3 regions of the Blastococcus sp. SYSU DS0973 genome follow, and region 3 is predicted to be linked to each of the others. Evidence: predicted binding sites of a transcription regulator. Region 3 holds the regulator's gene; each other region holds the start of a gene.
The links. The regulator LexA, encoded in region 3, represses DNA repair genes until DNA is damaged. The targets are predictions, from matches to a motif close to TCGAACANNTGTTCGA.
Positions count from the first base shown of each region.

Region 1 (10,083 bases), on a different contig from region 3:
TCGTCCATCGGCATCGGCGAGTACGAGATGCGCCCCTTCGACCAGGCGCAGGGCTTCGCCACCCTCGCCGCGGATGGCGTCTTCCGCGACGCCTACTTCGTCTCGAAGGTCACCGACAGCGCGGGCGCGGTGCTCCTCGAGCAGGCGGGTCGGCCCGGTGAGCAGGTGCTGCCGGCCGACGTCGTCAACGACGTCACCGTGGCGCTGAAGGACGTCGCCTCCTACTCGCGCCGCGCGCTGGACGGCGGCCGGGAGGTGGCCAGCAAGACCGGTACCCAGGGCCTCAACCGCCAGGACAACTCCGACGCCTGGATGGTCGGCTACACCCCGTCGGTCTCCACCGCGGTGTGGATGGGCACCGACGTCCGGGAGCCGATCAGGACCGCCCGCGGTCAGATCGTCTACGGCGCGGGCCTGCCCGGCGCGATCTGGCAGGAGTACATGAACGCCGTCCTCGCGGGCGTCTCCGAGGAGGACCTGCCGGACAGGGCGCTGATCACCGGTGACTCCGGCGAGGGCGTCCCGGAGCCGACCACCGCGCCGCCGCCGCCGGTGAACACCCCCGCCGCGCCGGCCACCCCGAGCACCCCGGCGCAGACGACGACGCCGTCGGTTCCGACGACGACGCCGTCCACCCCGAGCACCCCGGCGCAGACGACGACGCCGTCGGTTCCGACGCCGCCGGAGACCGGGGACGACGGCGGGACCACCCCCGGCGATGGCGGCGTCGGCGGCTCACTGGGGCCTGTCGTCCCCCCGCCCGCACGCTGACCGATGCCGCACACTGCTCGCATGAGCAGCTCGCCCACGGGCCCGTCCGCCACCGCGGACGGGCCCGTGGTCGTTCTACGTGGAACGCCGGCGCCCGGGACTCCCGACCGGGTCGTCCCCTCCTGGACCGATCCGGTTGTCCGGCAGGCCAGCGAGGCCGTGGGCGGCCCGTGGGGGCGCTACGCCGTGACCGGCCGCGCGTGGTTCTGGACGCCGCTCCGGGTGTGCCTGCTGTTCGCCACGCTCGTCCTCGCGGTGGCGTGGGTCAAGCAGGCACCGTGCTCCGACGGCAACTGGCCCGGACAGGTGCAGTACACGCACCTCTGCTACTCGGACGCCGTGCCGCTGTTCGGCCTGTACGGGCTCGACGCGGCCCTCCCCTACCTCGACGTCGCCGTCGAGTACCCCGTCCTCACCGGGGGCCTCATGGCGTTCGCCGCCGCCCTGTCCGGCGGCTACGACAGCGTGGCCGCCGCCTCGCACCTGCTGCCCTCGGTGCCGCCGGTGCAGAGCTACTACGTCGTCACCTGCCTGCTGCTCACCGGCTGCGCGCTGCTGGTGGTGCGCAGCACGCTGGCGCTCGCCGGCCGCCGGCCCTGGGACGCGGCCCTCATCGGGCTGTCCCCGCTGCTGCTCGTGCACGCCTTCACCAACTGGGACCTGTTCGCAGGCGCGCTCACCGGCCTGGGGATGTGGGCCTGGGCGCGGCGCCGCCCGGTGCCGGCCGGCGTCCTGCTGGGGCTGGGGGTCGCCGCGAAGCTCTACCCGCTGCTCGTGCTGGCGGCGTTGTTCCTGCTGTGCCTGCGCGCCGGGCAGCTGCGGGTCTGGCTGCGCACCGCGCTGGCCGCGGCCGCCGCCTGGGCCGCGGTGAACGTGCCCGTCGCCCTGGCCGAGCCGGGGAACTGGTGGTACTTCTTCGCCTTCAACAGCACCCGGCCGGTGGATCCCGACTCGCTGTGGAACCTGGCCCTGCACGTGTTCGGCGGCGGGGCGGCCGGGGGCGGGGCGCCGGCGCTGCTCAACGTCGCCGTCGCGGTGTCGCTGCTGGTCGGCGTGGGCGTGGTCGCCTGGCTCACGCTGAGCGCACCGGTCCGGCCGCGGGTGGCCCAGATCGCCTTCCTGCTCGTCGCGATCTTCCTGCTCACCAACAAGGTGTGGAGCCCGCAGTACTCCCTGTGGCTGCTCCCCCTGGCCGTGCTGGCCCGGCCACGATGGCGCTCCCTGCTCGCCTGGCAGGCCACGGAGGCGCTGCTGTGGGTGCCCCGGATGCTCTGGTACCTGGGCACGGAGAACAACGGCATCGACGTCGAGTGGTTCTTCCTCGCCGTCGTCGTCCGGGACGTCGCCGTCGTCGTCCTCATGGCGCTGGTCGTGCGGGACGTGCTCGACCCCGACCGGGACGTCGTCCGCACCAGCTGGCCGGGGGTCGACGACCCGGCCGGGGGAGTGCTCGACGGCGCCGTGACCGCGCGGTCCGTCCGGCGGTGGCACGGCGGTGGCACGGCGGTCCTCCGGAGCGCACCGCGGCCAGGTGCCGTCCCGGGCTGCGCTGAGCGCACCCTCCGGGCCCACCCGGCGTGACGGAGCAGGCGCCGCCCCCTGGTCCGGTCAGCCGGTCAGGGCGGCTCTGATGACCGCGATCTCCTCGGCGTGACCGGCCGCATCGCCGGGGGTCTCCAGCACGATCGGGCAGCCGGCGGACCGGGCGACGTCGATCAGCACGTCGGCGGGGATCTCCCCGGCGCCCAGCGGTGCGTGCCGGTCCCGGCTCGATCCGGCGGGGTCCCGGCTGTTGTTCAGGTGGACCAGGTCGATCCGGCCGGTGACCGCACGCACCGCGTCGACGACGGTGCTGAGGTCCCAGCCGGCGGCCCAGGCGTGGCAGGTGTCGAGCACGAACCCGGCGCCGAACTCCCCGACGGCGTCCCACAGCCGGCCGAGGGCGTCGAGGTCGCGGGCCATGGCGTTCCCGCCGCCCGCCGTGTTCTCGATCAGCACCGGGACGGGGAACCCACCCTGCTCGGCCTGGCGGGCGAAGGTCTTGCGCCAGTTGTCCACGCCCACCGCCGGGTCGTCCTCGGCCAGGACGTGGCCGCCGTGCACCACGAGGCCACGGGCGCCGACATCGGCGGCGGCCTGCGCGTGCTTGCCGAGCAGCGTGCGGCTGGGGATCCGGATGCGGTTGTTCGTCGTCGCCACGTTGAGCACGTAGGGCGCGTGCACGAACACCGCGACGCCGGAGGTCTGCAGCTGCGCGGCGTCCGGGCGGGGGCGGGGCGCCTTCCAGCCCTGCGGATCGGCGAGGAACACCTGGACGCCGTCGGCATCCATCTCGGCCGCGCGGGCCAGCGGCCCGCCCTGGTCCAGCTCGCCGTCGTCGGTCAGGCCGGCGCCCACGTGTACGCCGATCGGGTGCTCTGCCATGCCGGATCTCCGATTCTGGTCGAGTTCCTCGTCTCCCCGTATCGCTTGTGTCACATGAACGTTGGATTCGTGACGGGGGTTACCCGCCGGTAGCGGTGTGACGTCGACGTGGAGGTAGCAGAACATGGCGACGGGTCGCATCCGTCGCACTGCCCGCCGACGGCGACCGTGCCGATCCGGGACCTGACCCAGCTGGTCGTCTCCGTCGACCAGGGCGGGTCGGTCACCTTCGTCAACGAGCTCCGGGACAGGACGGTCGAGGTCGGCGGCGCCGTGCTACCGGCGCTGGTCGACGTCACGGCCAGGACCCAGGTGACCCTCACGGTGCCGTCGGGGCGGAAGGCGCTGGCCCCCGGCGCCGCTCTCACCGAGACGTTCGACCGCAGCTGCGTCGCCGGTTGCTGGTTGACCTTCACCTACACGTACGAGAGCGGCGCGGCGCTCACCCAGCCGCTCCTGGACGCGGCGGCCGCGCTCCTGCCCCCGCTCCCACGGCCGCAGCCGCTGGTCGTCAACACGCTCCTCCCGCTGCCCGACCTCGCGGGCGCGAACCTGCCGCCGCTCCCACCGCTGGCGCTGCCCGAGGCGCCGCAGGGCACCCCGCCGCCACCCACCGACCCGGCCGCACCGGCGCCCCCACCGACCGGTCAGGCCCCGAGCCCCGAGGTGGCGCCGGCTCCGTCGCCGCAGGACGTCCCGGGCCGCCGGTACACCTACGACACCGCGGCCGGGGTGCCGCGCAGCTCGCCCCGGGCACCCGCTCGGCCGCCGCGGCCTTCGACCCGTCCCGCTCCGTCGTCCCCGGCTCGCCTTCCGGCAGCACCGACCGCACCGGCAGCACGGACCGCACCGGTGCCGGTGGCGTCACGGGCTCCTGCGACGGTGCCTCGGTCCCGGTGTTCGGCCAGCTCGCCGGTCTGGGCTCCTCCGGGCCGGACGGGGAGACGGCCGACCAGGTCGCCACCGTGTCGGGGGCCGACCCGGTCACCCTGCCGACGGCCGCGCTCGCCGCCGTCGTCGCGCTGGCCGCCGTCACCCCGGCGCTCGTCCGCACCACACAGGCAGCGCGCGAGACCCGCTGATCGCCAGGCGTCACCGCGACGGCCGTCGTCGTCCCCCGCGGCCGCGCCTGGTGGCCGGATCCGCAGCGCTGGTAGCCTGAAGCCGCGCGTTCCGGCTCCAGCCGGGGCGCGCGACGCGTGTACGACCCTCCTGCTGCAGATTCCCTGCAGCCGCTGAGACCAGAGGAGGTGGGGTTCTCCGTGCGTCATTACGAACTGATGGTCATTCTCGACCCCGATCTGGAGGAGCGCACGATCGCGCCCTCGCTCGACCGGTTCCTGACCGTCATCACCAACTCCGGTGGCAACGTCGGCAAGGTCGACATCTGGGGCCGCCGTCGCATGGCCTACGAGATCAACAAGCAGGCCGAGGGCATCTACGCGGTCATCGACATCGATGCCGAGCCCGCTGCGGTCTCCGAGCTCGACCGGCAGCTGAACCTGAACGAGTCGGTCCTGCGCACGAAGCTGATGCGGCCCGAGGTCCACTGACCATGGCCGGCGAAACCGTCATCACCGTCATCGGCAACCTGACCGCCGATCCGGAGCTGCGCTTCACGCCGTCGGGAGCTGCCGTCGCCAACTTCACCGTGGCCTCGACGCCCCGGACCTTCGACCGCCAGTCGCAGGAGTGGAAGGACGGCGAGGCGCTCTTCCTCCGCTGCAACGTCTGGCGTCAGGCCGCGGAGAACGTGGCCGAGTCGCTGACCCGCGGATCGCGCGTCATCGTCAGCGGCCGCCTGAAGCAGCGCTCGTTCGAGACGAAGGAAGGCGAGAAGCGCACCGTCGTCGAGCTCGAGGTCGACGAGATCGGCCCGTCGCTGCGCTACGCCACGGCCAAGGTCACCCGCGCCTCGCGCGGTGAGGGCGGCGGTGGCGGCGGCTTCGGCGGTGGCGGCGGCGGCGGCTTCGGTGGTGGCGGCGGCGGGGCGAGCGACCCGTGGTCGACGCCTGCCGGGCCGTCCGACGAACCGCCGTTCTGAGCAAGGACCCCGTCCCCCTCACCACTCGCGAGCTCGCGGTGGACCTCTGGACGGGGCCACACAAACCGTTCGATTCTGGAGAACCAGGTGCCCAAGCCCCCTGTTCGCAAGCCCAAGAAGAAGGTCTGCCAGTTCTGCAAGGACAAGGCGACCTACGTCGACTACAAGGACACGACGCTGCTGCGGAAGTTCATCTCCGACCGCGGCAAGATCCGTGCCCGCCGTGTCAGCGGCAACTGCAGCCAGCACCAGCGTGACGTCGCCACGGCCGTGAAGAACAGCCGTGAGATGGCGCTGCTGCCCTACACCTCGACGGCGCGCTGATCATGAGCACGATGAAGCTGATCCTCACGCAGGAGGTCACCGGTCTCGGGTCCTCCGGCGACACCGTCGAGGTCAAGGGCGGCTACGGCCGCAACTACCTCCTGCCCCGCGGGCTGGCCATCGTGGCCACCCGGGGTGCCGAGAAGCAGGTCGAGTCCCTGCGCCGGGCGCGTGCCGCCCGCGAGGTGGCCTCCCACGAGGAGGCGCAGGCCCTGGCCGGCCGTATCAACGGCCTGACCGTCCAGGTGCCGGCGCGCGCCGGTGACGGTGGTCGCCTGTTCGGCCGGGTCACCACCGCCGACGTCGCCGCCGCGGTCACCGCGGCCGGCGGCCCGGCGCTCGACCGTCGCCGGATCGAGCTGCCCAGCAGCATCAAGACCACGGGTCAGCACACCGTCACCGTGCGGGTGCACCCCGAGGTCACCTCTCAGCTGACGATCGACGTCGTCGCCGAGTAAGGAAGGGGCCCTCCCCCGCGGAGGGTCGCTGCACTGCCCACGAGGGGCGTCGGACATCCTGTCCGGCGCCCCTCGTTGCGTTCGCGGCCCTCCAAAGGCCCCAGGAGCGTGGCGGCCACCCGGGAGGTTCCCGCGTGCCCGGCGGAACGGCAGCAGAGCTCCCGGAGCGCGCAGGAGGCCGGGCGATGCTCTCACCCGGCCGCGGGGACCGCCCGGTGCAGGCTGTGACTCGTGGTGCGACGGCCGGAAGTTTCTCGAAAAGTTTCTTCCGTCCACACCCGGTGGGCGGCAAGCGTGCAGGTCGCACGGGGTGCGCGCCCGGAGGGGAGCCCGCCGTCCCCCGCCTCCTCCACATGTCGACACGCCTCCGTCCACCGACTTGTCCACAAGTTGTGCAGATCGACGTGCACAACGGTGGTGGACTCTCCCGCCGCGGCTTCCTAACGTCCTCTCCGGCCACCACGGGGACGGCGAACTGTCGGTCCCCTCCGGTAGGCATTGATCGAACCGACGTTCGGTCCGGCGCCGCCCGCCGAGCTCGCGTACTTCCCCTGCGCGCAGTGGTCATGCGGGCGCGCCCGCAAGGAGATGGAGGTACCCCCGTGGCGGTGGCCGACGAGTTCAGCCGACCGTCCGTGACGGCGCCGGAGTACGACCGGCAGCCGCCTCAGGACGTGGCGGCGGAGCAGTCGGTGCTCGGCGGCATGCTGCTGAGCAAGGACGCGATCGCCGACGTCGTGGAGGTCTTGCACGGCAACGACTTCTACCGTCCGGCGCACCAGGTGATCTTCGACTGCATCCTGGATCTCTACGGGCGCGGTGAGCCCGCCGACGCGATCACCGTCGCCGCGGAGCTCAACCGCACCGACCAGCTGTCCAAGATGGGCGGCGCCGTCTACCTGCACACGGTCATCGCCTCGACGCCGACCGCCGCGAACGCCGGCTACTACGCGGCGATCGTCGCCGAGCAGGCCGTGCTGCGGCGCCTGGTCGAGGCCGGCACCCGCGTCGTGCAGCTCGGCTACGGCGCGGCCGGGGGCAAGGGGGACGTCGACGACATCGTCGACCGCGCCCAGCAGGAGATCTACGACGTCACCGAGAAGCGGATGAGCGAGGACTACGCGCGCCTCGAGGACGTCCTGCAGCCGACGATGGACGAGCTGGACGCCATCGCCTCCCGGGGCGGCACCGCGCGCGGTGTCCCCACCGGCATCCGTGACCTCGACGAGCTGACCAACGGCCTGCAGGCCGGGCAGATGGTCGTCATCGCGGCCCGACCCGGTGTCGGCAAGAGCACGCTGGGCTTGGACATCGCCCGCTCGGCCACGGTCAGGCACCAGATGCCGGCGGTGATCTTCTCGCTCGAGATGAGCAAGCACGAGATCACCATGCGTCTGCTCTCGGCCGAGGCGAAGGTGCCGCTGCACCACATGCGCGCCGGCACCCTCTCCGATGAGGACTGGGCGAAGCTGGCGCGCCGCATGGGTGAGGTGGCCGACGCCCCGCTCTACATCGACGACTCGCCGAACATGACGATGATGGAGATCCGCGCCAAGGCCCGGCGGCTCAAGCAGCGCAACGACCTCAAGCTCGTGGTCATCGACTACCTGCAGCTGATGACGTCGGGCAAGCGGGTCGAGAGCCGTCAGCAGGAGGTCTCGGAGTTCTCTCGCGCCCTGAAGCTGCTGGCCAAGGAGATCGAGGTCCCGGTCATCGCGATGTCGCAGCTGAACCGTGGCTCGGAACAGCGCCAGGACAAGAAGCCGATGCTGTCGGACCTCCGTGAGTCCGGCTCCATCGAGCAGGACGCCGACATGGTCATGATGATCCACCGCGAGGACATGTACGAGAAGGAGTCCCCGAGGGCCGGTGAGGCCGACATCATGCTGGTCAAGCACCGCAACGGCCCGACGGCCAACGTCACGGTCGCCTTCCAGGGCCACTACAGCCGCTTCGTCGACATGGCCAACTAGCCCTCCCGGCAACGTCTGCGGCCGACGCTGCGCCGGACGGCGGTCGGCGCCCCGGGGTGGGCGTCAGGTCGACTTACGTGAACCGGTGACCGGCCGATCTGGTCCGCGCGCCGGCGTGGCGGTGTGTCGTCGGCGGGTCTGGGTGCCGGTGCCCCGTAGCTTCTGCCTGCCCGCGTCGGTGCAGGTCAGAGAAGGGGAAGACGTGACGGGTCGTGCACGCACGAGCAGGCGGCGGCTGCGCGCCGGGGTGGTCACGGCCGCGCTCGCCGCGACGCTGCTGTGGACCGGCCAGGCCGGCGCCGAGACGCCGGGCGCAGGCGAGCCTGCCGGGGACGTCGCCCCGGCCGAGGCGGCAGCCGCCGGCATTCCGGGCATCGACGGTGATCTCGTGGAGGCGAAGTACGCGGCCCTCGGCGGCTCCGCCGGCGTCCTGGGTGCTCCCCTCGACGTCAAGGTGTGCGGCGGCCTCAGCTACTGCCTCCAGACGTTCGAGCACGGCTCGATCTACTGGTTCTCCGGATCGAGTGCGGCATGGGCCTTCACCGATGAGGCCCTGCACGACGCCTGGCTGAGCGCCGGTGGGGGGACCGGCGTGCCGGTGCCGGAGTCGATCGGCAACCCCGTCTCCGACTCCTTCTGCGGCCTGCCCGGCGGCGGCTGCGGGCAGCACTTCGAGCGCGGGTCCATCTACCGCTCGGCCACCACCGCACCGGCGCGGGTCGACGAGGTCACCAGGGCTGGTTGGTCGGCCGAGGGCTGGGAGCGCGGGGCGCTCGGCTACCCCACGACGTCCACCTTCTGCGGCCTGCGCGACGGCGGCTGCGGGCAGCACTTCCAGCGGGGCTCCGTCTACTGGAGCCCGTCCACGGGATCCCGGACCGTGCGCGGACCCGTCGGGAACCGGTGGGCGGGGCAGGGCTGGGAGCGCGGGGCGCTCGGCTACCCCACGACGTCCACCTTCTGCGGCCTGCGCGACGGCGGCTGCGGGCAGCACTTCCAGGGCGGGTCGGTCTACTGGTCGCCGTCATCGGGGGCCCGCGTCGTCGCGTCGGAGGTCGTCGGTCGCTGGGCGGGTCAGGGCTGGGAGAACGGTGCGCTCGGCTACCCGACCTCCGAGCCGTTCGCCGCGGCTGCCTTGGACTGGGTCCGCGGGCAGCACTTCCAAGGCGGGTCGGTGTACCAGACGCGGGCCGGAACGTTCACCGTCCTCGGCCCCATCCGCGACCGGTGGGGAGCGCAGGGTTGGGAGCGCGGAAGCCTCGGGCGCCCGACGTCGGACACCTTCTGCGGCCTGCGCGACGGTGCGTGCGGGCAGCACTTCGACGGCGGTTCGGTCTACCAGACGCGGACCGGCACTTTCACCGTCCTCGGATCGATCAAGACGGCGTGGGCCCGGCAGGGCTGGGAGCACGGCCGGCTGGGCCTGCCGACGAGCGACACCTTCTGCGGCCTGCGGGACGGCGGCTGCGGGCAGCACTTCCAGGGCGGATCCGTCTACGCGGCCGGCCCGGTGACCGGGTGGGGTGGGACGCGGGCCTCCATCGTCCTCGGTCCCGTCCGGGACATCTGGGCTGCTCGCGGCTGGGAGAACGGGCCGCTGGGCTACCCGGTGTGGGATACCTCCGTGCTCACCGACGGATCGTTCTCCCAGCGCTTCTCGGGCGGCGACCTCCGGGTGCGCAACGGCAGGGTGTACTGAGCCGGCGGCTGTCCACGGGAGACCACGCGGCCCGCTCCGGTGTTCGGCTCTACCAGGCGCCGTCCTGGCTCACCCCCGACGGCACCGTCACCCAGACGCCGACCCGGGACGACGGTCCGGCGCCCGTCGAGGGCGAGCGCCTGCCCTTCGTCGCCGTCCTCCCGCCCGGCCCGGCGCCGAACTGAAGAGGCCCAGGACCACCGTGGTCCTGGGCCTCTCCCGTTCGGCGCTACCGCTGGATCAGGCGGCGGCCTTCTGCTGCAGGGCGCGGCGGACCTTGGGCCCGCCGGTCGTCATCTTGTACAGCTTGGCCAGCTGCGCCGGGGCGTTCTTCGGCGTCGTCTCGGCCAGCCAGCCGTTGGGCAGCGACAGGCGGATGACCTTGTGCCA
Region 1 is NZ_JBJHAN010000010.1:38,797-48,879, reverse strand. It holds gene ACI791_RS15635 (transglycosylase domain-containing protein) at 1-771, shown strand, start outside; gene ACI791_RS15630 (glycosyltransferase family 87 protein) at 793-2,352, shown strand; gene ACI791_RS15625 (deoxyribonuclease IV) at 2,380-3,195, opposite strand; gene ACI791_RS15620 (hypothetical protein) at 4,092-4,277, shown strand; gene rpsF (30S ribosomal protein S6) at 4,458-4,748, shown strand; gene ACI791_RS15610 (single-stranded DNA-binding protein) at 4,751-5,239, shown strand; gene rpsR (30S ribosomal protein S18) at 5,327-5,563, shown strand; gene rplI (50S ribosomal protein L9) at 5,575-6,021, shown strand; gene dnaB (replicative DNA helicase) at 6,624-7,994, shown strand; gene ACI791_RS15590 (hypothetical protein) at 8,197-9,693, shown strand; gene ACI791_RS15585 (fatty acid desaturase family protein) at 9,934-10,083, opposite strand, start outside.
Region 1: a site for LexA is predicted at 6,524-6,539, ahead of dnaB (replicative DNA helicase). Genes of this name have one in related genera too.

Region 2 (10,083 bases), on a different contig from region 3:
GGCCTGTTCGTCGACACCCGCGGAACGGGCACGGTCGCCGACGAGGTGCTGGAGAAGGCGATCACCTCGGTGTTCGACCTGCGGCCGGGCGCCATCGTGCGCGACCTGGACCTGCTGCGGCCCATCTACGGGCCCACCGCCGCCTACGGCCACTTCGGCCGCGCCGACCTGGACCTGCCGTGGGAGCGGCTGGACCGCGTCGAGGCGCTGCGCTCGGCCGTGGGGGTCTGACGAAGGACCTCCTCGCCCCCCACGACTCGCCGGCTCGCCCCCGGGCCTCGCGAGCGGGCCACCGGAGGGGCGCGGAACTGTCGGTGTGAGTGGGGAGACTGGTCGGGTGCAGGTGGCCCGGGTCGTCGTCGACGTCCCGCTGGCACACCTGGACCGGCCGTTCGACTACGCCGTTCCGGAGAAGTTCGCCGACACGGTGCAGCCCGGCTGCCGGGTGCGGGTCCGCTTCCGCGGTCGGCTGGTCGACGGCGTGGTGTGGGAGCTGGCCGACAGCACCGAGTTCGCCGGCGCGCTGCAGCCGCTGTCGCACGTGCCCTCCGGTGAGCCGGTGCTCACCCCGCAGGTGGCCCGGCTGGTGCGCGCCGTCGCCGACCGGTACGCGGGCACCGCGAGCGACGTGCTGCGGCTGGCGCTGCCCCCGCGCCGGGGCGCCGCCGAGAAGCGGCCCACGCCGACGCCGGAGGAGCTGCCCGGGCCGCCGGACCCGGCCGGGTTCGCCCGCTACCCGGCCGGCCCGGCTCTGCTCGGCGCGCTGGCCGAGGGGCGTCCGGCGCGCGCCGTCTGGACGGCGCTGCCGGGGGAGGACTGGCCCACCCGGCTGGTCGAGCTCTGCCGCGCGGCGCTGTCGGGCCGGCGCGGGGCTCTGGTCGTCGTGCCCGACGGCAAGGACCTGGATCGGCTGACGGCGGCGGCGGAGCGGGTGCTGCCGCGGCACTCGTTCACCGTGCTGCGCGCCGACGACTCGCCGGAGGTGCGCTACCGCCGGTTCCTCGCGGCTTCCCGGGGCGCCGCGCAGGTGGTGCTGGGCACCCGGGCGGCGATGTTCGCGCCCGTCCGGGACCTCGGCCTGGTCGTCGTCTGGGACGACGGCGACGACCTGCACTCCGACGAGCGCGCGCCCTATCCGCACGCGCGCGACGTGCTCGTCCAGCGGGCCTGGCTGGACTCCTGCGCCGCGGTCGTCGCCGGCACGTCGCGGACCGCGGAGGCCGCGCTGCTGGTGGAGTCCGGCTGGGCGCACGAGCTGGTGGCCGATCGCGGGGTCCTGCGCTCGGCGGCGCCCCGGGTGCAGGCGCTGGGGGACGACTTCGAGCTGGCCCGCGACCCCGCGGCCCGCACCGCCCGGCTGCCCTCGCTGGCCTACGAGACGGCACGCAGGGCGCTCGCGGCCGGTGCCCCCGTGCTCGTGCAGGTGCCCCGGCGCGGCTACGTCCCGTCCCTGTCGTGCGCCCGCTGCCGGGCCCCGGCCCGGTGCGCGTCCTGCGCCGGTCCGCTCGGCATCTCCCCGCGGCCGGGTCCGGGCGGCACCCGTATCCCGGCCTGCCGGTGGTGTGCCCGCCCGGCCGCCACCTTCGACTGCCCGCACTGCCACGGGACCAAGCTGCGGGCCGCGGTGGTGGGGGAGTCGCGCACGGCCGAGGAGCTCGCGCGGGCCTTCCCCGGCACGACCGTCCGCACCTCCGGCAGCACCTCCGGGGTGCTCGCCACGGTGCCGGCCGGCCCGGCGCTGGTCGTGGCGACCCCCGGGGCCGAACCGGTGGCCGAGCGCGGGTACGGCGCCGCGCTGCTGCTGGACTCGTGGGCACTGCTCGGCCGGGCCGACCTGCGGGCCGGCGAGGAGACGCTGCGGCGGTGGACCAACGCCGCCTCCCTGGTGCGCCCGGCATCGGCCGGGGGCCAGGTGGTCGTGGCCGCCGACGCCGGCCATCCCGTCGTCCAGGCGCTGGTGCGGTGGGATCCCGGCTGGCTGGCCGAGCGGGAGCTGGCCGACCGCCGGGAGCTCGGCTTCCCGCCGGTGACCCGCATGGCATCGCTCGTGGGGTCGCCGGCGGCGCTGGGCGAGTTCCTGGCCGCCGCGCGGCTGCCGTCCGACACCGATCTGCTGGGCCCGGTCCCGGAGCCGCCCCGTCCGGGGCAGGAGGGGGACCGGGAGCGCTACCTGGTGCGGGTGCCGCGCACCCAGGGCGCGGCGCTGGCGCACGCCCTGGCAGAGGTGCAGGGAGTGCGCAGCGCGCGCAAGGTGCCCGACCACGTGCGGGTGCAGCTGGATCCGCTCACGCTCGTCTAGCCGTACTGTCCGGACAGATTGGTCAAGCGGGTGATGGGTGGGCGGCTGGCGGCCGCCGGCCTGGAGGTCCTGGTCCCCGGGGAGGGGGACCGCGACCTCGTGCACCGGGTCGCCTACGACGAGCGCGTGCGCCAGCAGTCGCGGCGGGCCTACCGCGACGCGGTCGACCGGCGCGCGGCGCGCGGCGTGCGGCGTTCGGGGCGTGGTGCTCGGCTGCACCCACCGCTCGCACGCTCGCTGCGGGACCCTGCACGGGGGCCGCATACGATCGTCGGGTGAGTGTCACCCCCATCCGGCTGTACGGCGACCCGGTGCTGCACCGGCCCGCGGCGCCGGTCGTCGACTTCGACGAGGAGCTCCGGCAGCTCGTCACCGACCTGACCGAGACCATGCAGGCGGCCGGGGGCGCCGGGCTCGCGGCCCCCCAGATCGGCGTCGGCCTGCGGGTGTTCACCTGGTACGTCGACGGCGAGGTCGGCCACCTGGTCAACCCGGACGTCGCCGCGGTCGGCGAGGAGGTGCAGGACGGCCCGGAGGGCTGCCTGTCCATCCCCGACCTGCGCTACGACTGCCGCCGGCACCTCCATGTGGTCGCCTCCGGCTGGAACGTGCACGGCGACCCGGTGCGCGTCGAGGGCTCCGAGCTGCTCGCCCGCGCCATCCAGCACGAGACCGACCACCTCGACGGCGTCCTCTTCGTCGACCGGCTCGCCGAGGCCGACCGTGTCGCCGCGCTCGCCGAGATCCAGGCCGCCGAGTGGGCCGGCTACGGCAGCTACCTCCCCGTCGTGAAGGTGAGCCCGCACTGAAGCTCCTGTTCGCCGGCACTCCGGCGCCCGCCGTCCCGTCCCTCGACGCGCTGCTCGCCTCCGACCACGAGGTCGTCGCCGTGCTGACCCGCCCGGACGCCCGCTCCGGGCGCGGCCGGAAGGTGAGCCGCTCCCCGGTGGCCGAGCGCGCCGACGACGCCGGCATCCCCGTCCTGCAGCCGCGCTCGCCCCGCGAGCCGGAGTTCCTCGAGCAGCTGGCCGGCCTCGCGGTCGACTGCGTGCCGGTGGTCGCCTACGGCGCGCTGGTGCCGCAGGCGGCCCTCGACCTGCCGCGGCACGGTTGGGTCAACCTGCACTTCTCGCTGCTCCCGGCCTGGCGGGGCGCCGCACCGGTGCAGCACGCGATCATGGCCGGCGACGAGCTGACCGGCGCCTCGACGTTCCTCCTGGAGGCCGGCCTCGACACCGGCCCGGTGTACGGCACCCTCACCGAGGCCATCGGCCCCCGGGACACCGCCGGGGATCTCCTCGACCGGCTGGCGGTCAGCGGCGCCGGGCTGCTCGTGGCCACGCTGGACGGCATCGCCGCCGGCGCGCTCGAGCCCCGGCCACAGCCGGTGGACGGCGTCAGCCTGGCGCCCAAGGTCGAGACCGCCGACGCCCGGGTGGACTGGGCGCTACCCGCGCACGTCGTCGACCGGCGGGTCCGGGGCGTGACGCCGGCGCCCGGCGCGTGGACGACCTGGCGGGGCGAGCGGATGCGGCTGGGCCCCGTCGGACCGGTGCCGGACGGGCCGCCGCTGGCCCCGGGAGAGCTGCTGGCCGACGCCGGGCGCGTCCTCGTGGGCACGGGCAACGGCCCGGTCCTGCTGGACCAGGTTCAGCCCGCGGGCAAGCGGATGCTGCCGGCCGCGGACTGGGCCCGCGGTGCCCGACCCGCCCCGGGCGAGCGGCTGGGCGGCGAGTGACCCGCCCGCCTCGGAAGGGCGGTCCGGGCCGGCGCCGTCACCCGGCGACCCGGCGGCCGGTGCTCGACGGCGCCCGGCTCACCGCCTACGACGTCCTGGACGCCGTCTCCTCCCGCGAGGCGTTCGCCAACCTGCTGCTGCCGCAGCTCCTGCGGGAGCGGCAGCTCGACGAGCGGGACGCCGGGTTCACCACCCAGCTGGCCTACGGCGCCCTGCGGGCGCAGGGCACGCTCGACGCCGTCCTGACCGGGCTGGTGTCGCGGCCGCTGGCGGAGCTGGACCCGCGGGTGCTCGACCTGCTGCGGCTCGGGGCGTACCAGATCATCGACCTCCGGGTGCCCTCGCACGCGGCCGTGGACACCACCGTCGACCTCACCCGGGCGATCGTCGGCACCGGCGCCTCCGGCTTGGTCAACGCGGTGCTGCGCAAGGTCGCCGCCGGCGGTGACCGGGCCGCCTGGCTGGCCGCGCTCGGCGCCGAGGGCGACGAGCTGCTGGCGCTGGCCACCGACCACCCGGGGTGGATCGTCGACGCCTGGCGGGACGCGCTCGGCGACGACGCCGAGCTCGAGTCCGCGCTGCTGGCTGACGACGTCGCGCCGGAGGTGCACCTGGTCGCCCGGCGCATGGAGCGCGAGGCCCTCATCGAGGAGTCGGGTGGGCATCCCGGGCCCTGGTCGCCCTTCGCCGTGCGCCTGGACGGGGGAGATCCCGGCCGGCTGGCGTCGGTGCGCTCCGGCCGCGCGGCCGTGCAGGACGAGGGCAGCCAGCTCGCGGCCCTCCTGCTGGCCCGGGCGCCGCTGGAAGGGCCGGAGAGCGCGTGGCTGGACATGTGCGCGGGGCCCGGCGGCAAGGCCGGGCTGCTCGCGGTCACCCGGCCCGACGGGGTGCGGCTGACCGCGGCCGACCGAGCTCCGCACCGGGCGGAGCTGGTCGCCCAGGCGTTGCGCGACGAGGACGACGTCGAGGTGCTGGCCGCCGACGGCACCCAGCCGCCGTGGGCGCCGGGGTCCTTCGACCGGGTGCTGCTGGACGCGCCGTGCACCGGGCTGGGGGCGCTGCGCCGCCGTCCCGAGGTGCGCTGGCGCCGCACGGCCGAGGACGTCGCACCCCTGGCGGAGCTCCAAACGGCGCTGCTGGACAGTGCCCTGCGCTCGGTGCGGATCGGCGGGGTGGTCGCCTACGTGACCTGCTCGCCGCACACCGCCGAGACGGTCGCGGTGGTCGACGCCGTGGCCGCGCGCGACGACGTCGAGGTGCTTCCGGTGGCTCCGCTGTTCCCCGAGGTCCCGGGCATCGGCCGGGGTGACCACGGGCAGCTCTGGCCCCACCGGCACGGAACCGACGCGATGTTCATGGCGTTGCTCCGCCGCACCGGCTGATCCGCCCGCCCCTGCGGCCGCGGATGACCTGCCGGCTGGCCGACGGCCTCGCTCACCCGGTGCGCATCCGAGCTGCCCAGCGGGACGCACCTGCGCCCGAGGGGCACCGCGGACGCCGCGATCGACTACCCCGGCCGTCATGGGCTCCCGCGAGCGGCTGTAGTTCCTCTACGGGCACGCCTGGGGATGGCCGCCGGCGCACATGACCGGGGATCAGGACCGCGACGACCTCGATCCGCCGACCAAGACGGGGACGTCGGGGCCGGGTGTCGTGGTGCGTCGTCGATCGGCTGGTCGTCAGCCCGGTCGAGCGGGCGATGGGCCAGTTCGCGCCCCGCTGGCTGGCCCAGGTGTGGTCGTTGCCCGGACAGCCCGGTTCATGGGCCGGGATCTCTCCTGGCCGGAGTGGAACGCCCGTCCCGCCCGTGGCACCCCACGCGTGCCGACGGCCACGGCACGTGCCGACGGGACGCTGGCTCCCGCGCGCGGGTCTCAGAACGGGGCCGGGTCGCCGTCCTCCGTGGCCGGCGGGGGTGAGTGGTCCACAGGAGAGTGGCCGGGGGGCCGAGCCGGTAGTGGTGGCCCGGAAGGCGGCGGACCGGTCGCGGCCATGTCGGGTGGGCGGGTCGTGCGGGTGGCGCCGTCGGGAGTGGTGGCGGCCATGTCGGGTGGGCGGGTCGTGCGGGCGACGCCGCTCGGTGTGGTCACCTCAGGAGGCCGTCGGGCGTCATGGCGAAACGCCAGCCGGGAGCGAACGTCTTGAGCCGATGGTGGCGGGCACAGGCAGCACAGGTTCTCGCAGGCGGTGGCCCCGCCGTCGGCGTGGGGCAGCACGTGGTCCAGGTCGGCCCAGCCGGCGCGGTTGCCGCAGCCGGGGTGGCGGCAACCGCGGTCGCGGCTCCTGGTGAAGCGGTGCTGAACGGCTGAGGGTCGGTAGCGGTGGGACGGTGCCGGCGGGCCGAGGACCGGGCACGCGCAGTCGGCGCCGGGGTGGGCCGGGCAGCCGCGGCGCACCGACCGGGCCAGCTCGCCGCGGGTGGCCGTGGCACGGAGGACGCCGGTGGCCGGGTCCAGCAGCGAGATGCCCAGGCTGCCGCCGGTCGGCGCCTGCAGACCGCCGGGGCACAGCGCGTCAAGCCCTTCGAGGAGCGCCCGCAGCTGGGCGGCGGTGATCGGCTGCCCCTCGACCTCCGCCGGCGCGACCTGGCGGCAGGACGCGGCGGAGGCCGGGCCGCCGGACACCGACGGGTCCCCGGGCACCGGCGCGGCATCGGCGTGGTGGGGGAGCTGGTGGCCGACCGGGCAGGTGTCGTGGCCGGTGGCTGCGGCGAACAGGGCGCCGACCGGGGCGAGCACGTCCAGGTGCGCGGTGACCGGTAGCCGGCTGGTGTCCCAGGGGCGCAGCACCAGGTCACCCAGCGCGGACACCCGCAACTGCCCGATCGGGCGGGGATCTCCATCGTCCTTGGCCATCCGCCCGTAGCGGTCGACGGTCTCTCGGATCGCCACGGCCATCGGCTGCGGCAGGAACACCGACAACTCGGCCATCCCATCGGGCGCCGGGTGCACCACGACGTCGGCGCAGCGCTCCGCCTGCCTGCGCCGCCGCTCGGCGGCCGCGGCGTCGTGGTGCAGTAGTTCCCGGCGCACCGCGGCCCGCACCCGGGTCACCGGCAGCTCGGGGGCGCCGGGCAGGACCGCGGCCTCCACCGCCGCGATCACCTGCGGCGCCAGCTCCCGCACCGGCCCGGACAGCTCAGCGGCAACCGCCCGCGCTCGCGGCCATCCCAGCGCGCTGTCGGCCAGCGCGGCCCAGGTGGCGGGCAGGTGCTCGACCAGCGTCGTCGACAGCTCCGCCTGCGTGGTCGCCTCGGCTCGCGAGCAGTTCAGCACCATCGCCAGCTCGTCGGCGAAGAACTCGCTCACCCCCGCTGACGGTGGGTTCCCCGGGCCCGGCAGCCAGTCCGGCGACGCAGCCCCCGGCTTCCCGAGCTGCCGGTCCGTGGTGTCCGGCCGGCGGGCCGCCAGCTCGCAGATCAGCTCGGCGCGGTACGCGGCCAGCGCCGACTCCGCCTGCTGGATCCGCTGCAGCTCCAGCGCGATCTCGGCGATCGGTGCGGGCCGCGACCGGCATCGCCTCACCCAGGCGGGTCGGGCGGGCCACGGCCCCGGCCGGCACCAGCTCCGCCGGCCACGACGGCACGTCCAGGACGTCGACCGTCAGGCCGACCCCGAACCTGCCGCCTTCGAACACACGAGCGACGCTACCGGCGGGGTCCGACACTTCTCCGCCCCGCGTGCGCGACCCCGGCTCAGCCCGTCAGCCCGGCCACCAGCCCGGCCAGCAGCCCGATCACCAGACCGGCCGGCAGTCCGATCACCAGCGAGGCGGTCATCGCCGGGAGCGCCGTGCTGGGCCGGGTGACCCGGCGTTCCACCCGGTCGGGCAGTGCCACCACGCGAGGCGGTCCGGGTGGGTGGGCGAGCCACCGACGTGCCCACGTGACGCGGCGGCGCCACCAGACGAGGAGGGCCACGACCCCGCCGACGACCAGGAGGCGGAGCCGCAACGGGATCAGGTGTGCTCCGCGGGCCCGGCGAGCAGTACCGGCACACGGGCGTGGTGGGTGACGTGCTCGGCGACGCTGCCCAGCACCCGGTGCGACAGGCCCCGGCCGCGGCGGCCCACGACGAGGACGTCGGCGCCCTCCTGCTCGGCGACGTCGAGCAGCGCCCCGGCGGGTTGCCCGCTCACGAGCGCCACCACCGGCGAGGCCCCGGAGAACCAGCTCGCCCGGTCGGTCAGCAGCGCGCGGCACCGGTCCCGTTCGGTGTCGTCGGCGAACTCGACGACGTCGGGGTCGATCACCATGACCAGCACCACGCGGGTGCCCGCACCGGTGAGCAGCGCGGCGGCATCCCTCAGGGCGCGGTCGGACTCGGCGGACCCGTCGACGCCCACCACGGCCGTGACCGCCCCGCCGGCCGGCGGTGGGGTTCCGTCGGCTCGGGGCGTGCGCTCGACGACCCGGTGCTCGCGCCGGCCCCGTTCGACGGCCATCGGCACGAAGAACGGGCCCAGGACGGCGCCGAGGAAGTACCACTGCGGATCGCGGTGGCCCCGGCGGCCGAGGAACAGGGCGGCGCTCCAGCCGATCGCCACCCAGAGGATGATGACGAGGGCGACGAGGGCGGGTGTCGGCATGGGTGTCCCCTCCCGTGCTCGCGGGGTCGACGGCGGTCGCGCCCCGCTGGCCTGACGCCCGGCGGTCGGGTCCGGTTCTGCCGACCTGCGCACCTAGACTCGGCGGACGTGTCCCGGCAACCGTTGATCGCGCCCAGCCTGCTGTCCGCGGACTTCGCCCGCATCTCCGACGAGGTGGCGCGCGTGGCCGACGCCGACTGGCTGCACGTCGACGTGATGGACGCGCACTTCGTACCGAACCTCACCCTCGGCCTGCCCGTCGTCGAGGCGATCCAGCGGGTCAGCCCGGTGCCACTGGACTGCCACCTCATGATCGAGGACCCCGAGCGGTGGGCGCCGGCGTACGCCGCGGTCGGCGTCCGCAACGTGACCGTGCACGCCGAGGCCTGCACCGATCCGCGTGCGGTGGCCCGTGACCTGCGCGCTGCCGGGGCGCTGGCCGGCCTGGCGATCAAGCCGGGGACGCCGCTCGAGGACTACCTGGACGTGCTGGCCGACTTCGACACCCTCCTGGTCATGAGCGTCGAGCCCGGGTTCGGCGGCCAGTCCTTCATCGCCGACGTGCTGCCCAAGGTGCGGCGGGCCCGTGAGCTCGTCGACGCCGGTGAACTGACCCTGCTCGTGGAGATCGACGGCGGCATCAACCCCGACACCATCGAGCGGGCAGCGGAGGCCGGCGTCGACATGTTCGTCGCCGGATCGGCCGTCTACGGCGCCGACGACCCGGCGGCGGCGATCGCCGCCCTGCGTGCGCAGGCCGCCGCGGCGATGCCCGGGTGAGCGTCTCCCCGGTCGAGCTGCGGGCGATGGCCCGGGCTCGGGACCTCGGCGCGTCGGTGCTCGGCACGACGAGCCCCAACCCCGCGGTGGGCGCCGTGGTCCTGGCCGCCGACGGCAGCGTGGCGGGGGAGGGGGCGACCGCCCCGCCCGGCGGCCCGCATGCCGAGGTCGCCGCGCTGGCGCAGGCCGGCGAGCGGGCCCGGGGCGGCACCGCCGTCGTCACGCTGGAACCGTGCGCGCACACCGGGCGGACCGGGCCGTGCGCCGACGCGCTGCTCGGCGCCGGGATCGCCCGGGTCGTCGTCGCCGTGCCCGAGCCGACCGAGCTGGCCGGTGGGGGAGCGGAGCGCCTGCGCGCGGCCGGGGTCGACGTCGTCCTCGGCGTCGAGCAGGACGCGGCCGAGCGCGGAGCGCTGGCCGGCTGGCTGACCGGTGTCCGGGAGCAGCGCCCGTACGTGATCTGGAAGGTCGCCGCGACCCTGGACGGGCGGGTCGCCGCCGCCGACGGGAGCAGCCGCTGGATCACCGGCCCCGAGGCCCGGGCCGAGGTGCACCGGCTGCGGGGCGGCTGCGAGGCCATCGTGGTCGGGTCCGGGACCGCGCTGACCGACGACCCGCAGCTCACCGTCCGCGACGCCGACGGCCGGGGCACCGCGCGGCAGCCGCTGCGCGTCGTCGT
Region 2 is NZ_JBJHAN010000007.1:167,797-177,879, forward strand. It holds gene metK (methionine adenosyltransferase) at 1-231, shown strand, start outside; gene ACI791_RS13480 (primosomal protein N') at 338-2,299, shown strand; gene ACI791_RS13485 (hypothetical protein) at 2,318-2,578, shown strand; gene def (peptide deformylase) at 2,575-3,108, shown strand; gene fmt (methionyl-tRNA formyltransferase) at 3,057-4,037, shown strand; gene ACI791_RS13500 (RsmB/NOP family class I SAM-dependent RNA methyltransferase) at 4,097-5,419, shown strand; gene ACI791_RS13505 (DUF222 domain-containing protein) at 5,912-7,561, opposite strand; gene ACI791_RS13510 (hypothetical protein) at 7,732-7,875, opposite strand; gene ACI791_RS13515 (universal stress protein) at 7,995-8,624, opposite strand; gene rpe (ribulose-phosphate 3-epimerase) at 8,733-9,404, shown strand; gene ribD (bifunctional diaminohydroxyphosphoribosylaminopyrimidine deaminase/5-amino-6-(5-phosphoribosylamino)uracil reductase RibD) at 9,401-10,083, shown strand, end outside.
Region 2: a site for LexA is predicted at 7,666-7,681, ahead of ACI791_RS13505 (DUF222 domain-containing protein). Genes of this name have one in related genera too.

Region 3 (10,083 bases):
TCGGTCCGGTCGCGGCTGCCGTCGGAGCACTCGCAGCCGAGGTCGTTCTCGCCCGACGCGGCGCGCCTTCCATGCATCGGTCGAAGCAACTGGTTGAAGCGGCCGAGACGCCACGCAGTGACACAACGAGTGGGACCACGCTGGACATTCCAGTCAACGCTAGGGATCACGCCGGGTGAGGCCCGGCCCCGACTCGCAAGTACGGCGCCATGCCTCGGGCGGGAGTCGTGACGGGACCGAGCAAGCACCCCGCGACCAGGTGCGCGGCACGTCGATCACCACCCCGGCGTCGCTGGCCCGGCTGCGGCGGCAGTGCCGGATGCGCATGTCCGCGCGGCGGTCACCGAGCCCGGCCCAGGGGCTGCGGACCACCGTGCCCGTGCCCGGGGTGGGCCGGACACGCACGGCCCGGTCGCCCCGCCTCGCACCCAGCCGGAGAGGAGTCGACGACCTACCCCCTCCCTCCATGCCGTGCCGCCCATGAGGTCACCGAAGTCGGTGCAGCACGCCCGACGCAAGCAGCCTTGCCGCAGCCTCTGCCGCTACAGCCGCAGCCTCCACGCCTCGGCGAGTCGGACGCGCGGCACTGCTTCAGCCACAGGTCACGGCCGCCGCCACGGACGATTCCGTGGCGGCGGCCGTGGCCACCTTCAGGTACTGCAGCGATGCAGGTGTCAGTCAGCGAGTGCGATCGTCGTCACCACCCCGCGACACCGCCAGGTGTCACGTCCAGACGGCATCCGGTGTCATCGGGAAGACGCCCGTCACTGTGGTCCGACGACAGTCAGCTGCAGCCGCTGGTGGAGCCGCAGCCCTCGCAGACGTAGCAGCTACCGGCCGGGCGCATCTTCGTGCCGCAGGTCATGCACAGCGGCGCGTCGGTGGCGGTCCCGGTGACCAGCTCGAGGAGCTCGGCCGAGGAGTGGGCCTCCTTGACCGACTTCGGCCCCGCGGGGGTGACCTTCTCATCCACCTTGGACGTCTCGATCGGCGCGGAGCCGCGCAGCTGCTCCAGGTCGACCTCCTCCTCGTGCACGGTGGCCGTCGACGCGGAGGTTCCGTAACCGGAGACCTGCGCGGCCCGCTCCTCGGCGGTGAAGATGCCCAGGCCGGCACGCTTGTCCACCGGCAGGTGGTCCAGCGCCAGGCGACGGAAGATGTAGTCCATCACGGACTGGGCGATCCGGATGTCCGGGTCGTCGGTCATGCCGGCCGGCTCGAAGCGCATGTTGGTGAACTTGGAGATGTAGGTCTCCAGCGGGACACCGTGCTGCAGGGCCAGCGAGATGCCGATCGAGAAGGCATCCATCACACCGGCGAGGGTCGAGCCCTGCTTGCCGAGCTTCAGGAACACCTCACCGAGGCTGCCGTCCTCGTACATGCCCGCGGTCATGTACCCCTCGGCGCCGGCGACGCTGAACGAGGTGGTGACGCTCGTCCGCTTCTTCGGCAGCCGCTTGCGCACCGGGTGCGACAGCGCGCTGGGGGCCGCCGCCTCGACCTCGGCCCTGGTGCCGTCGTTCTTGCCCTTGCCCCCGGACAGCGGCTGGCCGACCTTGCAGTTGTCGCGGTAGATGGCCAGCGCCTTGAGACCCATCTTCCAGCCCTGGAAGTAGATCGTCTCGACGTCCTCGACGGTCGCCGTCTCCGGCATGTTGACCGTCTTGCTGATGGCGCCGGAGATGAACGGCTGGACGGCGGCCATCATGCGGACGTGGCCCATCGGGGAGATGGCCCGCTCGCCCATGGCGCAGTCGAACACCTCGTAGTGCTCCGGGCGCAGGCTCGGGGCGTCGACGACGTGGCCGTGCTCGGCGATGTACTCGACGATCGCCTCGATCTGCTCCTCCTGGTAGCCCAGGCTGCGCAGCGCCCGCGGCACCGTCTGGTTCACGATCTGCATGGAGCCGCCGCCGACCAGCTTCTTGAACTTGACCAGCGAGAAGTCCGGCTCGATGCCGGTCGTGTCGCAGTCCATCATGAAGCCGATGGTGCCGGTGGGGGCCAGCACCGAGGCCTGCGCGTTGCGCCAACCGTTGTCGGCGCCGATCTCCAGGCACTCCTGCCACTGCTGGGTGGCGACCTTGAGCACGTCGGCGTCGTCGGCACCGACCGGGCGGATGGCGTCGTTGGCCGCGGCGTGCTTCCGCATGACCCGGGCATGGGCGTCCGCGTTGCGCGTGAAGCCCTCGTAGGCACCCACGATGCCGGCGAGCTCGGCCGAGCGCCGGTAGGCGGTGCCGGTCATCAGCGAGGTGATCGCCGCTGCCAGCGTCTGGCCACCGCGCGAGTCGTAGGCGTGGCCGGTTGCCATGAGCAGGGCGCCCAGGTTGGCGTAGCCGATGCCCAGCTGGCGGTAGGCGCGGGTCGTCTCGCCGATCGGCTCGGTCGGGAAGTCCGCGAAGCAGATCGAGATGTCCATCGCGGTGATGACCAGCTCGACGGCCTTCACGAAGTTCTTGGCGTCGAACGTGCCGTCGTCCTTGAGGAACTTCATGAGGTTCAGCGACGCCAGGTTGCACGAGCTGTTGTCCAGGCTCATGTACTCCGAGCAGGGGTTGGACGCGTTGATGCGGCCGGTCTCGGGGTTGGTGTGCCAGTCGTTGATCGTGTCGTCGTACTGGATGCCCGGGTCGGCACACTCCCAGGCGGCCTGGGTGACCTTGCGGAACAGCGACTTGGCGTCGACGGTCTCGATCACCGATCCATCCAGGCGGGCGCGCAGCCCGAACTCGTCGCCCTCCTCCACCGCGCGCATGAACTCGTCGGAGACGCGGACGGAGTTGTTGGCGTTCTGGTACTGGACGCTGGTGATGTCCTTGCCGCCGAGATCCATGTCGTACCCGGCGTCGCGCAGCGCGCGGATCTTGTCCTCCTCGCGCGCCTTGGTCTCGATGAACTCCTCGATGTCGGGGTGGTCGATGTCGAGGACGACCATCTTGGCCGCGCGCCGGGTGGCGCCACCGGACTTGATCGTCCCGGCCGAGGCGTCGGCACCGCGCATGAAGCTGACCGGGCCCGAGGCGGTGCCGCCGGAGGAGAGCAGCTCCTTGGAGGAGCGGATGCGGGAGAGGTTCAGGCCGGCACCGGAGCCGCCCTTGAAGATCAGGCCCTCCTCGCGGTACCAGTTCAGGATCGAGTCCATCTCGTCGTCGACGGCGAGGATGAAGCAGGCGCTGACCTGCTGCGGGGCGCTCGTGCCGACGTTGAACCAGACGGGCGAGTTGAAGCTGAAGTACTGGTGCAGCAGCATCCAGGTCAGCTCGTGCTCGAAGATCTCGGCGTCGCCCTCGGTGGCGAAGTAGCCGTGCTCGCGGCCGGCCTCGGTGTAGGTGAGCACCACGCGGTCGATCAGCTGGCGCAGGCTGACCTCCCGCTGGGAGGTGCCGACCGCGCCGCGGAAGTACTTCGTGGTGACGATGTTCGTGGCGTTGATGCTCCACTCGGCCGGGAACTCGACACCGCGCTGCTCGAAGTTGATCGAGCCGTCCCGCCAGTTGGTCATGACGACGTCGCGGCGCTCCCAGGTCACCTCGTCGTACGGGTGCACACCGGCGGTGGTGAAAACGCGCTTGATCTTGAGGCCCTTGCCCCGGCTGGGCGCCTTGGCGCCGCGGCGGGTGCGGGGACCGGCCACGCGGTCGTCGGTATCGGTCATGGTGTGGAGCTCTCCCTGGTCGTGTGTCGCGTGGTGCTTCGCGGGGCTGCGCGGTGGTGCTGCGCGGTGGCGGATCGGGGGCTGGGGAAGAGCCGCGATCGGTAACTGCTCGAACTGCTGTCTATCGGGTGGCACTGACGGGTTTCTCAGGTGCCGGCAGGGCTGCCGGAGGCGACCGGCTGCCCCCGGCCCCCACCCCGCCGGCGGACCGGCGGGTCCCCCTGCATGCCCGGCAGCGGCGGGGTACCCGCCGCCAGGTGCCGGGCACGCAGCTCGGTGATTTCCTTCTCGAAGTCCTCGAGCGAGGTGAAGGCCCGGTACACGCTGGCGAAGCGCAGGTAGGCGACCTCGTCGAGCTCGCGCAGCGGCCGCAGGATCGCCAGCCCGACCTCGTGGCTGGGCACCTCCGCCGCGCCGCTGGCGCGGATGGCGTCCTCCACCTGCTGGGCGAGCAGCTTGAGCTGGTCCTCGTCGACCGGACGGCCCTGGCAGGCCCGCCGGACGCCCGCGACCACCTTGCTGCGGTTGAAGGGCTCGCTCACGCCGTTGCGCTTGACGACGGCGAGCACCGCCTCTTCGACGGTGGTGAACCTCCGCCCGCACGCGGGGCAGGACCGGCGACGCCGGGTGGTGGCGCCCTCATCGGCCTCGCGCGAGTCGATCACCCGGCTGTCGGCGTTGTGGCAGAACGGGCATCGCACGGTGGTTCACCTCCTTCTTCCTACGCCCCCCACCGGCCGGTTGTGGACCCTCTTGGGGACATCCGGTGGATGCGCCGGGGAGAACCTGAGGACCAGCCTGTGGACGGGCTTACAGCCCTGTAACTACTAGATGTAGGGGAACCCTAGGGCGGGCCTCACAAGATGTGCAAGTGATCGTTTCCTCGGCGTGTTCCGCCCCGGCACTGCCGTGCGCACGCGGAACACCGGACCCCAGCAGTCACAGGACATGCCCGGCGTCTCGGACCAGCGGAAGGCTCGCGGTGGCGTCGGCACCGGCGGAGCGCCCGCCGCGAACTGCAGACCCCGCCCGCGCCACGGCCACGCGCTGCGTCGCGCGAGATGCCGCGACGACGGCCGCAGCGGGTGCGGCGACAGGCGGCTCGGGCAGCCGCACGGTCGACAGCTCGCTCCACGCCGTCGCCTCGGCGCCACCCACGACGACCCGCACGCACACCTGGCAGGTGCCCGAATCGACAGCCCGACAGCCCGACAGCCCGGCAGCCCCTGCACACCAGGCACCGACCTGGTGGACCTCGACGGCCTGGGGTCGGCGGGGCGGACACCGCGGCGCGGTTCTCCATGACGCTGGACTGCGACAGGCGGCGAGGGTGATGGCCAACACAGACGGCCGACGCTTCAACACGCACGGTCGACGAGCTCGTCGGGCCGGGCTGGGCACCTCTTGCCGCGGCCGGCGGAGTCCACCGGGCCCGGGGGAGCTGACTCAGGGCAGCCGCAGGACCTGCCCCGGCAGGATCGCCGAGCCGTCGAGGCCGTTCAACAGCTGGATGCCGTCGACGACCTCCCGCACGTCCCGCCCACCCGCCGCTGCGCTCGCGATCGACCACAGCGTGTCCCCCGGCTCGACGATGACCCTCGTCGTCCCCATCAGCTCCAGGCCGGCACCGTCCCCACCGAGCACCGCGGTCCCGAGCGCGACCACACAGAGGACCAGCAGCAGCGCGAGGGCGGCCACGAGCCGGCGACCGCGAGCGGTCAACCGGAGAGGTGGCAGCGCCGGTTTCCCCGGCCGCCCTGCGGCATGCCCCAGGGCTACGGCGGGACGGGCGCCGCGCGCCGACCGGCCCGCGGCCCCACCTCCGGCCGCCGGTGCGACCGCGTAGGCGCGCGGGACCGGCGGCAGCACGCGCAGGTGCCGCTCCGGCCGCCGCTCGAACCGCTCCCGCACCGCGCCGGGCGTCTCTCCGCGCACCGTCGCTGCCGCACTGCCGGCCATGGCTTCCCGCCCCTCACCTGGCCGGATCCCCCCGGCCCGAACGTGTGTTCGATTCGAACGCCTGTCCGATGTCTACCGCATCGGTCCGACAGAAGCGACGCGACACGGGCAACTTTCGAACACGTGTTTGAACTGACCGGCGATCGGCGCTACGGTCGCTACGACGACCAGGCTGATCAGCTGCGCGGGCAGCCGGCGAGGAGGACACGTGACGAACTCGAGCGGGACGTCCGGCGGCCGACGCGGGAGCCGGAGCGCCGCCCCGGAGACGGCCGACGCCTCGGCGTCGGTGCGCACCTTTCCGGACCGGACGGCCGACGGTGACGGACTCACCCAGCGGCAGCGCCGGGTGCTGGAGGTCATCCGCGACTCGATCGACCGTCGCGGCTATCCGCCCTCGGTGCGCGAGATCGGCGAGGCGGTCGGGCTGTCGTCGGCCTCCTCGGTCGCGCACCAGCTGTCGGTCCTCCAGAAGAAGGGCTGGCTGCGCCGCGACCCCAACCGGCCGCGCGCCCTCGACGTCCGGCTGCCCGGCGACGCAGGCCGCACCGCCGCCGTCGAGCCGCCCGTGGTCGGCGACGGCGAGCAGGCCTCGGCCCCGACGTACGTACCCCTGGTCGGGCGGATCGCCGCCGGTGGTCCCGTGCTCGCCGAGCAGGCGGTGGAGGACGTCTTCCCGCTCCCCCGCGAACTCGTCGGCGAGGGAACGGTGTTCATGCTCAAGGTGGCCGGTGACTCGATGGTCGAGGCGGCCATCTGCGACGGCGACTGGGTCGTCGTCCGCCAGCAGCCGACGGCCGAGAACGGGGAGATCGTGGCCGCCATGATCGACGGCGAAGCAACGGTCAAGACGTACAAGCGCCGCGACGGTCACGTGTGGCTGCTGCCGCACAACCCCGCCTACGAGCCCATCCCTGGCGACGAGGCCACCATCCTCGGCCGGGTCGTGTCGGTCCTGCGCAGGGTCTGACCGTCAGGGACGACGACGCAGGCGGCTGCCCAGCCAGACCACGAGGGTGGCGACGGCGGCAGCGATCAACGCGGCCGCGATCGGTGAGCGGTCCGAGCGCACCAGCTCCTCGAAGCCCGGCAGCGGGTCCGCGACCGGTGCCGCCGTCGCCGCGGGCGGTGCGCCGGCCGGGAGGGGTACCACGGTGACCGCGCTGGGCAGCCCCTCGCTGGCGACCACCAGCGCGCGCGAGTCGGCGGTGAAGCTGACCGCCTCGCCCTGCGGTGACTCCGGCAGGGCCACCCGCACCGGCTCGCCGGCCAGCGCGCCCGGGACGTCGGAGGCGGTCAGCGGCCACACGTAGGCGTCGGTGTAGGTGCGCAGCGCGACGGCGCTGCCGTCCGACGCGACCGCCCCACCGGTGATCATCAGCTGGCCGGCCCGGCCGACCGGCCCGCCGGGGGTGCCGGTCAGCGTCACGTTCACGGTGGCGACCCGTTCCATGGGCGCCGTTCCGCCGTCGGCGAGGTCACCGGCCGGCCGGTACACACCGCTGGAGCCCAGGACCTCCTTGGTCACCACGTACGGGGTTCCGTCCGGGGCCACCAGCAGCGCTTCGGCGTCGTGCGCGCCGTCGGGATAGGTCAGCCGGTGCAGCACGGTGCTGCCGTCGGGGCGGAGGACGTGCAGCGCGACGGTCGCGCGGTGGAGGCTGTTGTCCCCGGTGTCAGCGATCCAGACGCCGCCGTCCGGTCCGACCGCCAGATCCTCGGGGTCGTACGGGTCCACGGGGGCGGACCGGACGTCGATCACCGCGCACGCGCCGTCGAGCCCGTAGACGGCGACCTGGTCGCCGCCGTCGTTGAGCGCGAGCACCTGCTCGCCCACGGCGACGAGTCCCGAGACCTCGGCGAGGCGCGGATCGGTGATCGAGCACCGCACCGTGGGTGACGCGCCCCCGGCCTCGGCGATCCCGGGGACACCGAGCAGGACGCCGATCAGCGCGGTCGCCAGGACGAGCCGCCTGACGGCGCCGCTATCCGGTCCGGGCTGCTCGGGCACGGACGAAGCGTGACAGCACGAGCGCGTCCAGTGCATGAACCACGCCCAGCAGCACGATGCCCACAGCCGCTCCCACGACGGCGTCGGTGACCCAGTGGAAGTCCAGCGACACCATCGCCACACCGGTGGCGACCGGTCCGGCCACGCTCAGCCACCAGAACGTGCGCTGCACCGCCGGCGGCAGTCCGTACTCGACCGCCTGCCACCGGGCGACGCCCCACATGAGCACGGCGTTGGCCACGTGCCCGGAGGGGAAGGAAGCGCCGTCGGGGTGGAAGTAGTACGACCCCGGAAAGGCCGGGGCGGTACGACCGATGCCGTGCTTGATGGCGTAGACGCCGGCGGTGAGCACAGCGAGGGCGAGCGCGACCCGGGCGATCGGCAACCACGCCCGCCGCCGCCAGAAGAGGTAGCCGAGCAGACCGGCGAGCACCGCGAGGATGGTGACCCGCCCGCCGAGCTGGGTGACCAGCCAGACCACGGGGTAGCCCGCGGTGCCCCGCAGTCCCCAGTCACTGACGACCTCCGAGACCAGCAGGTCCAGCCGCTCCAGCGAGCCGTGGGTGAGCAGGTCGGCGGTCACGAGGACCGGGACGAGGACCGCTACGCCGACCAGCCACCACGGCGGCCGACCGGCCGAGACGACGGGCGCGGAACCGGGAATACCGGTCTCCCGCACCGCGCCCCTCGCCACGCCGCAACCGTACCGGGCCGTGACCGGATCGTGATCGATGCGGCCGGAGGTCAGGCGACCGGAGCCCCGAACTCCTCGAGTGCGGCCGCGAGCGCTCCGTCCACCCGGGCGGTGAGCCGGGTGCCGCCGCCCTCGTGCTGCTCGCTGAGGACCTCGCCGTCCCGGTGCACGCGGGCCACCAGGTCACCCCGCTCGTAGGGCACCAGCACGTCGACGTCGACGTCCGGGTGCGGCAGACGCTCGGCGACGAGCCGGCGCAGGGTGTCCATGCCGGCCCCGGTCCGGGCGGAGACCCAGACGGCGCCCGGCAGGGCCTGGCGGAGGGCGAGGATGTCCTCCTCGCTCATCGCGTCGACCTTGTTGACGACGATGACCTCCGGGACCGCCGACGCGTCGATCTCGTTCAACACGACGTGGACGGCGTCGATCTGGCCGAGCGGGTCGGGGTCGGAGCCGTCGACCACGTGCAGCAGCAGGTCGGCCGCGGCCACCTCCTCCAGGGTGGAGCGGAAGGCGTCCACCAGCTGGTGCGGCAGGTGGCGCACGAAACCGACGGTGTCGGTGAGCGTGTACTCCCGGCCGTCCGGCGACTGCGCACGGCGGACCGTCGGGTCCAGGGTCGCGAACAGCGCGTTCTCGACGAGCACGCCGGCGCCGGTGAGCTGGTTGAGCAGGCTCGACTTGCCGGCGTTGGTGTACCCGGCGATGGCCACGCTCGGGACGGCGTTGCGGCCGCGGCTGGACCGCTGGGTGGCCCGCGCGGTGGCCATGCCGGCGATCTCGCGGCGCAGCTTGCTCACCCGGGCGCGGATGCGCCGCCGGTCGGTCTCGATCTTCGTCTCGCCGGGACCACGGGTACCGATGCCGCCACCGCCGGCGACGCGACCACCGGCCTGACGGGAGAGCGACTCACCCCAGCCGCGCAGCCGCGGCAGCATGTACTGCATCTGCGCCAGCTCGACCTGGGCCTTGCCCTCCCGGCTGGTGGCGTGCTGGGCGAAGATGTCGAGGATCAGCGCCGTCCGGTCGACGACCTTGACCTTGAGGACCTTCTCCAGCTGGTTGAGCTGGCCGGGGGTGAGCTCACCGTCGCAGATCACGGTGTCGGCGCCGGTCGCGGCGACGATGTCGCGGATCTCGTTGGCCTTGCCCGAGCCGACGTAGGTGGCGGCGTCGGGCTTGTCGCGCCGCTGGCTGACCGCCTCGAGCACCTCGGAGCCCGCCGTCTCCGCCAGGGCGGCCAGTTCTGCCAGCGAGCGGTCGGCGTCGGCCTGCGTGCCCTCGGTCCAGACCCCGACGAGCACGACGCGCTCGAGTCGCAGCTGCCGGTACTCGACCTCGGTGACGTCGGCGAGCTCGGTGGAGAGCCCCGCGACACGGCGCAGCGCACCGCGCGCCTCCAGCGCGTAGGAGCCGGTGGTGTCGTCGGCCTCGTCCCGACGCCCGGCGGGCGCGGGGCGGGTGGTCCGGTCGGTCTGCTCGTCGACGGGCAGGGCATCGGGGGCGGTCGTCATCGTGTCCAGCGTGGCACGGTCCTGCGTGGAAAGCACCTGAGTTGTCATCGCCCGGTACAACGCATCGCCGCCCCTGATGCATCCCGACCGACGGCAGGGGTAGGGCCTGCGCGACGGACGTGACGCACGGAGGAGGAACCGATGAGCGAGAGCGGATCGAGCCGACTGGGTTCGAACAGCGAGCTGGACGACCCGGGCCGGGACCCCAAGGGCATCGGCGGCCCTCCGCGCAACCCGATGGGTGCGG
Region 3 is NZ_JBJHAN010000005.1:229,678-239,760, forward strand. It holds gene ACI791_RS11265 (vitamin B12-dependent ribonucleotide reductase) at 785-3,658, opposite strand; gene nrdR (transcriptional regulator NrdR) at 3,805-4,359, opposite strand; gene ACI791_RS11275 (LysM peptidoglycan-binding domain-containing protein) at 5,105-5,380, opposite strand; gene lexA (transcriptional repressor LexA) at 5,826-6,587, shown strand; gene ACI791_RS11285 (hypothetical protein) at 6,591-7,628, opposite strand; gene ACI791_RS11290 (phosphatase PAP2 family protein) at 7,603-8,322, opposite strand; gene hflX (GTPase HflX) at 8,373-9,836, opposite strand; gene ACI791_RS11300 (hypothetical protein) at 9,978-10,083, shown strand, end outside.